DNA from 2 places in the Variovorax sp. GW823-FHT04F07 genome. Region 2 is predicted to be linked to the other one. Evidence: riboswitches for the same ligand, from Rfam matches in the RefSeq annotation. Region 2 holds a riboswitch; the other holds the start of a gene.
What was found. A riboswitch is a leader RNA that binds a small molecule or an ion and turns the genes downstream of it on or off. The one in region 2 is predicted to bind glycine.
Positions count from the first base shown of each region.

Region 1: another riboswitch for glycine. It lies ahead of AC1RAA_RS22225 (D-amino acid dehydrogenase); the one in region 2 lies ahead of gcvT (glycine cleavage system aminomethyltransferase GcvT).

Region 1 is NZ_JBXAIG010000005.1:86,035-89,428, forward strand. Features, by position in the region: gene AC1RAA_RS22220 (RtcB family protein) at 1-161, shown strand, start outside; gene AC1RAA_RS22225 (D-amino acid dehydrogenase) at 181-1,488, opposite strand; glycine riboswitch at 1,580-1,686, opposite strand; glycine riboswitch at 1,731-1,821, opposite strand; gene rfbB (dTDP-glucose 4,6-dehydratase) at 1,940-3,019, shown strand; gene rfbD (dTDP-4-dehydrorhamnose reductase) at 3,016-3,394, shown strand, end outside.
Region 2 is NZ_JBXAIG010000001.1:226,410-229,803, reverse strand. Features, by position in the region: gene AC1RAA_RS01085 (MFS transporter) at 1-6, shown strand, start outside; gene AC1RAA_RS01080 (L,D-transpeptidase Cds6 family protein) at 250-741, shown strand; gene AC1RAA_RS01075 (hypothetical protein) at 838-1,374, shown strand; glycine riboswitch at 1,406-1,496, shown strand; glycine riboswitch at 1,509-1,613, shown strand; gene gcvT (glycine cleavage system aminomethyltransferase GcvT) at 1,661-2,833, shown strand; gene gcvH (glycine cleavage system protein GcvH) at 2,905-3,276, shown strand; gene gcvP (aminomethyl-transferring glycine dehydrogenase) at 3,335-3,394, shown strand, end outside.

The DNA.
Region 1 (3,394 bases), on a different contig from region 2:
CCGATGCCAGCTGGCAGTGCGTGACCTTGCGCGAGGAGCGCCGCATCGAGGAGGCGCCGCAGGCCTACAAGCCGATCGGCGCGGTGATCGAGGCGCAGGAAAGCGCGGGGCTCATCCGCTGCGCCGTGCGGCTCAAGCCCTGGGTCACGTTCAAGGCATGACCCGAGGGCGCGTGTCGTGTCAGCCCAGTGCGGGCTGCACGGCGCGCGGTGCGGGTGCCGGCATGCCGGCGAACGCGAAATCGACCTCGGGCGCCAGCCCGCTCACGATGCGCGCGATCGACTTGCCCGAGCCGCAGGCGTGCGTCCAGCCGAGCGTGCCGTGGCCGGTGTTGAGGAACAGGTTCGGCAGCTTGGTCTTGCCGATCAGCGGCACGTTGCTCGGCGTGGCCGGACGCAGGCCGGTCCAGAACTGCGCGCGTTCGGTGTCGCCGGCGCCGGGGAAGAGTTCTTCGACGCGCCGCACGATGGCTTCGCAGCGCACGCGGTTCAGGTCGCGGTCGTAGCCGTTGAGCTCGGCCGTGCCGGCGATGCGCAGGCGGTCGCCCGACTCCGACGTGTAGCGCGAGAACACCAGCTTGTATTCGTCGTCCGTGAGCGAGACCTGGTGTGCCTTCGATGCGTCCTTGACGGGGAGCGTCACCGAGTAGCCCTTGGCGGGGTAGATCGGCAGGCGGATGCCCAGCGGCGCGGCGTACAACGGACTCAGCGAACCCATCGCGAGCACGAAGGCATCGCCGCGGATGCGCTGGAAGCGGCCTTCGTTGTCGGTCGCCTCGACGTGGTCGATGCTGCCGCCGGCTTCGCGCAGCGCGGTCACCGTGTGGCTCATGAGGAACTTCACGCCGGCCGCCTCGGCCAGCTTCACGAGTTCGCGCGCGAAGCGGTTGGCGTCGCCCGATTCGTCTTCGGCGGTGTAGGTGGCGCCGGCGAGTTGGGGGCGGATGTGGGCGAGGGCGGGTTCGATCTTGATGGCCTCGTCGGCCGAGATGACCAGGCGTTCGCAGCCCAGAGCACGCATCTGCTCGGCGGGCGCGAGGGCACCGTCGAATTCTTTTTGCGTCGTATAGAAGTGCAGGATGCCTTGCGTGCGCTGGTCATAGTTCAGGCCCGTGTCTCGACGCAATTGCTGCAACATTTCCCGGCTGTATGTACCGAGACGAACGATCTGTTCGATGTTGTGGCGGGTGCGTGCGGGGGTGCATTCGCGCAAGAACTGCAGGCCCCAGAGCCACTGGCGCATGTCGGCGCGGATGCGAAACAGCAGCGGCGCATCTTCCTTGCCGAGCCATTGCAGCACCTTCAGCGGCGCGCTCGGATTGGCCCACGGTTCGGCATGGCTGACCGAGATCTGGCCGCCGTTGGCGAAGCTGGTTTCGGCGGCCGGGGTGGCCTGCCGGTCGATCACGGTCACCTCGTGGCCGAGTTGCTGGAGGTAGTAGGCCGAAGTCACGCCGAGCAGGCCGGCGCCAAGAACGATCACACGCATTGCAAGTACCTTTGAGTTTGCAGCGCTTGAACGGCGGGCGTGGAGTGCTATTGAAAAAATAGCAAGCAACCGGACGACCGATGTCCAAGTTGCCGCTCCCCCTGTCCTCGGTACCTGAGAGATTCACCCTGCTGCACCCGCAGCGGGTTTGCTCCTTCGGTGCGCCACATGGCGTGGCGGCTCTCCAGACGGCTGTATCGATGAGTGCAGTACTGACCCCTTGCCGAAGTTCCTGGGCGTTGCCTGGAATTTCGTCGGGCCGACCTGAGCGTTTATGGGAGTTTGCGCCTTCGGTAGGGCCTCCGTGGAAGCCCGCTCTCCTGCAATTGTTGGCGATTGTAGGCGGGCCCCGCAAGCCGGCCAAGCCCTGTACATCGGCACTTCACACCGATGGGATAATTGAATGTTGATTTTTGGTAAAGCAAACTTTTTTCTACATGCAGGGGACTCCATGATCCTGGTTACCGGCGGCGCAGGCTTCATTGGCGCCAATTTCGTGCTCGACTGGATCGCGCAGGGCAACGAGCCCGTCGTGAACCTCGACAAGCTGACCTACGCGGGCAACCTCGAGACCCTCGCGTCGCTCAAGGGCAACGCGAACCATGTCTTCGTGCAAGGCGACATCGGCGACAGCGCGCTGCTCGATCGCCTGCTGGCCGAGCACAAACCCCGTGCCGTTGTGAACTTTGCCGCGGAATCGCATGTGGATCGTTCGATCCACGGCCCGGAAGACTTCGTGCAGACCAATGTGCTCGGCACCTTCCGCCTGCTCGAATCGGTGCGCGGCTACTGGAACGCCCTGCCGGCCGACCAGAAGGCGGCCTTCCGTTTCCTGCATGTGTCGACCGACGAGGTCTACGGCTCGCTCTCCAAGACCGACCCGGCCTTCACCGAAGAGAACAAGTACGAGCCCAACAGCCCGTACTCGGCCAGCAAGGCCGCCAGCGACCACCTCGTGCGCGCCTGGCATCACACCTACGGCCTGCCGGTGGTCACCACCAACTGCTCGAACAACTACGGCCCGTTCCACTTCCCCGAGAAGCTGATCCCGCTGATGATCGTCAACGCACTGGCCGGCAAGAACCTGCCCGTGTACGGCGACGGCATGCAGGTGCGCGACTGGCTCTACGTGAAGGACCACTGCAGCGCCATCCGCCGCGTGCTCGAGGCCGGCAAGCTCGGCGAGACCTACAACGTCGGCGGCTGGAACGAGAAGCCCAACATCGAGATCGTCAACACCGTGTGTGCGCTGCTCGACGAACTGAGCCCCCGCGCCGACGGCAAGCCGTACAAGGAGCAGATCACCTACGTCACGGACCGCCCGGGCCACGACCGTCGCTACGCCATCGATGCACGCAAGCTCGAGGCCGAACTCGGCTGGAAGCCCGCCGAGACCTTCGACACCGGCATCCGCAAGACCGTCCAGTGGTACCTCGCCAACGGCGAGTGGGTGCGCAACGTGCAAAGCGGCGCGTACCGCGAATGGGTCGAGAAGCAATACGACGCTGCGCCTGCAAAGGCTTCCGCATGAAGTTGCTGCTGCTCGGCAAAGGTGGACAGGTCGGCTGGGAGCTGCAGCGCAGCCTCGCGCCGCTCGGCGAAGTGGTCGCACTGGACTTCGACAGCACCGACTTCCACGCCGACTTCAGCCGTCCCGAGCAGCTGGCTGCAACCGTGCTGGCGGTGCGCCCCGACGTCATCGTCAATGCCGCCGCGCACACCGCCGTCGACAAGGCCGAGAGCGAGCCCGACTTCGCGCGCAAGCTCAACGCCACCTCGCCCGGCGTGGTGGCCGAGGCGGCGCAGCAGATCGGCGCGCTGATGGTGCATTACTCCACCGACTACGTCTTCGACGGCAGCGGCACTAGGCCCTGGAAAGAAGAAGACGCGACCGGCCCGCTCAGCG
Region 2 (3,394 bases):
GTCTGAGTCCTCCCCCGCGCTCCTTGTGCACAGGGCACTGGGTGCTTCCCGCAGCGAAATCAAGGAGGAGCCGAAGGCGGGGGACATTCGCGGAGGGAAGCACCCGGTGTCCTGTGCACGCGCCCTGAACCACGGACCACCGAAATCCGTGGGCGATTCAACGCCGCACGCGCTCTCTTTCACTGCCAGAATCGACGCAAGCTTCGACGTCGAGCCTGACAGACAAGAAGAAGGAAAGAGAAGGACGCCATGCACCGAATCGTCGCCCAGGGCAGCAGCCTTGTCGCTGCCGGCTTGCTGGCCACCGCCGGTATCGCGGCCACGCCGGCCGCCGCGCCCGTTGCAGCCGTTGCACCAGCGGCCGCCCCCGCCAATCCCACCAATCCCACCAATCCCGTCACCCACCTCGCCGAAGTGGAAAGCGCCGTGCGCGCCTGGGCCGCCGCCTGGTCCGCGCGCGACGTGGAGCGCTACCTCGCAGCCTACGCGAGCGACTTCACCCCCGCGCGCGGCCAGACCCGCGAGCGCTGGGAGGCCGACCGGCGCGCCCGCATCACGGGCAAGTCGCGCATCAGCGTGGGCATCGAGGGGCTGGTGATCAGCGTCCAGGGCACCTCGGCCAGCGCGCAGTTCCGGCAGATTTACAGCGCCGACGCACTCACCGAGACCGACCGCAAGACGCTCGAGCTGCAGCGCGTGGGCCCGCGCTGGCTGATCCGCAAGGAGAGCGCGGGCAACTGACGCGCACCCCCTTGTCCCTGTAAGGCAAATGGTTCACGAAGATGTCACCACTTGCAACGATGCTGCAGCCTTCGACCTCCGAAAGCTGTGGCCGCCATGTTCCCCACCAAGACCGAGAAGGCACGCGACGAACTCCAGGCCGGGCAGCGCACGCTCAGTCAGCGTGAGCGCGCCTTGCTGCTCATGGCCGACGGCCGGCGCTCGCTGACCGACTTCAGCCCGCTGTTCCCCAGCCGCGTCGAGGCCGAGCAGGCGATCCAGGGGCTGATGCAGCGCGGCTACCTGCAGGTCGCGCGCCCGGTCGCGCCACCGCCCGCACCGGCCCCCACGCCCGTCCCCGCCGCCGAGCCGATCCAGGTCGCCACCTCGGCCGACAGCTTCGACGGCAAGCGCTCGCTGGCCACCACGCGCATGTTCCTGTTCGACATCTGCGAACGCATGTTCGTGCGCCGCGACCCGCGCTTCGCCAACCAGATGCGCGACGCCCTGCGCGAGGCGCGCGACCGCGAGGCCATGCTGACCATCGCCGCGCTGATGCTCTCCGAGATCGAGAAGGCCGCCGGCCCCGAGCGCGCCGACTCGCTGCGCGAGCGCATCGACAAGCTGCTGCCGCCGGCAGAAACCGTGCACTGAGCCGCCAGCCCCGGCCCCGCGATCCACTACACTCGCCGGGTCAGGAGAGAGCCCCGCGCGACGGGGCCGCCGAAGGCGCAGGGGTTCCCCGAACGCTCAGGCAAAAGGACTGACAAGACGCCGGCAACCACCGGCGTTTCCTTGCTGGAGAGAGGCCGTGGCATTGCACGCGGCCCACCGAAGGAGCAAACCCCGATCGTGGGGCGAATCTCTCAGGTAAAGCGGACAGCAGGGGTGGCCCGTGGCGTTGCAGCCATGGATTTCGACTGCCCCTTTGGAGTGCCCCGTGGCCGCTTCCTCCGCTTCCGACGCCCAACTTCTCAAGACCCCGCTGTACGACCTCCACGTCGAGTTGGGCGCCCGCATGGTGCCCTTCGCCGGCTACTCCATGCCCGTGCAGTACCCCGCCGGCCTCATGGCCGAGCACAAGCACACGCGCGACGCGGCCGGCCTGTTCGACATCTCGCACATGGGCCAGCTGCGCCTGGTCGGCCCTGACGCCGCCGCCGCGTTCGAAACCCTGATGCCCGTCGACGTGGTCGACCTGCCCGCCGGCAAGCAGCGCTACGGCCTGCTGCTGAACGACGAGGGCGGCATCCTCGACGACCTGATGTTCTTCAACGAAGGCAACGGTTCGCTCTTCGTGATCGTGAACGGCGCCTGCAAGGTGGCCGACATCGCCCACATCCAGGCCAGGATCGGCGCGCGCTGCCAGGTGCAGCCCCTGCCCGACCACGCGCTGCTGGCGCTGCAGGGCCCACAGGCCGCCGCCACGCTGGCACGCCTGTCGCCCGGCATCGAGCGCTTCGTGTTCATGACCGGCGGCGCGGTGCAGATCGGCGGCATCGCCGCCTTCGTCACCCGCAGCGGCTACACCGGCGAAGACGGCTTCGAGATTTCGGTGGCCGGCAAGGACGCCGACGCCCTCGCCCGCCTGCTGCTCGCACAGCCCGAGGTGAAGCCCGTCGGCCTGGGCGCGCGCAACTCGCTGCGGCTCGAAGCCGGCCTGTGCCTGTACGGCAACGACATCGACACCACCACCACCCCGGTCGAAGCCTCGCTCAACTGGGCGATCCAGAAAGTGCGCCGCGCCGGCGGCGCGCGCGAAGGCGGCTTCCCGGGCGCGGCCAAGGTGCTGGCCCAGCTGGCCGCCGTCGCCTCGGGCGCGGCCGGCCACACCGACCACAAGACGCTCACGCGCAAGCGGGTCGGCCTCGTGGCACTGGAACGCATCCCGGTGCGCGACGGCACGCTGCTGCAGTCGCTCGAAGGCCACGACATCGGCGCCGTCACCAGCGGCCTGCTCGGCCCCACGGCCGACCGCTGCGTGGCCATGGGCTACGTGGCCGCCGCCTTCGCCGAGCCCGGCACGCGCGTGCAGGCCATCGTGCGCGGCAAGCCGGTGCCGATGGAAGTCTCGACCATGCCCTTCGTGCCGACGCGCTACTACCGCGGCTGACCGACACTGAACCCCGCAGACCCGGCTAGGCTCTGCACCCCGATTCCATTTTTTCCACGAGGAGTTTTTTCATGAGCATCAAATACACCAAGGACCACGAATGGGTGGCGGCCGAAGGCGGCGCCGCCACCGTCGGCATCACCGTGCATGCGCAGGACGCGCTGGGCGACGTGGTGTTCGTCGACCTGCCTGAAGTGGGCAAGACCTTCGCGCAGGGCGAGGTCGCCGGTGTGGTCGAGTCGGTGAAGGCCGCCGCCGATGTGTTCATGCCCGTGTCGGGCGAGATCACCGAAGTCAACGAAGCGCTGCGCGCCGACCCGTCGCTGGCCAACAGCGACCCGCTGGCCGCCGGCTGGTTCTTCAAGGTCAAGCTGAGCGAGCCCGCGCAGCTCGACGCCCTGCTCGACGCCGCCAGCTACGACAAGTTCGCCGCCGAATCCTGATCCGCTGAACAGCAGCTTCCTCGCACCTTCGTTCCTTCTCCCCCGAGCCTTCACCGCCATGCCGATTCCCGCCCTTCCCTCTTTGCAAGAACTAGAGAACGCCGAAGAATTCCTCGCC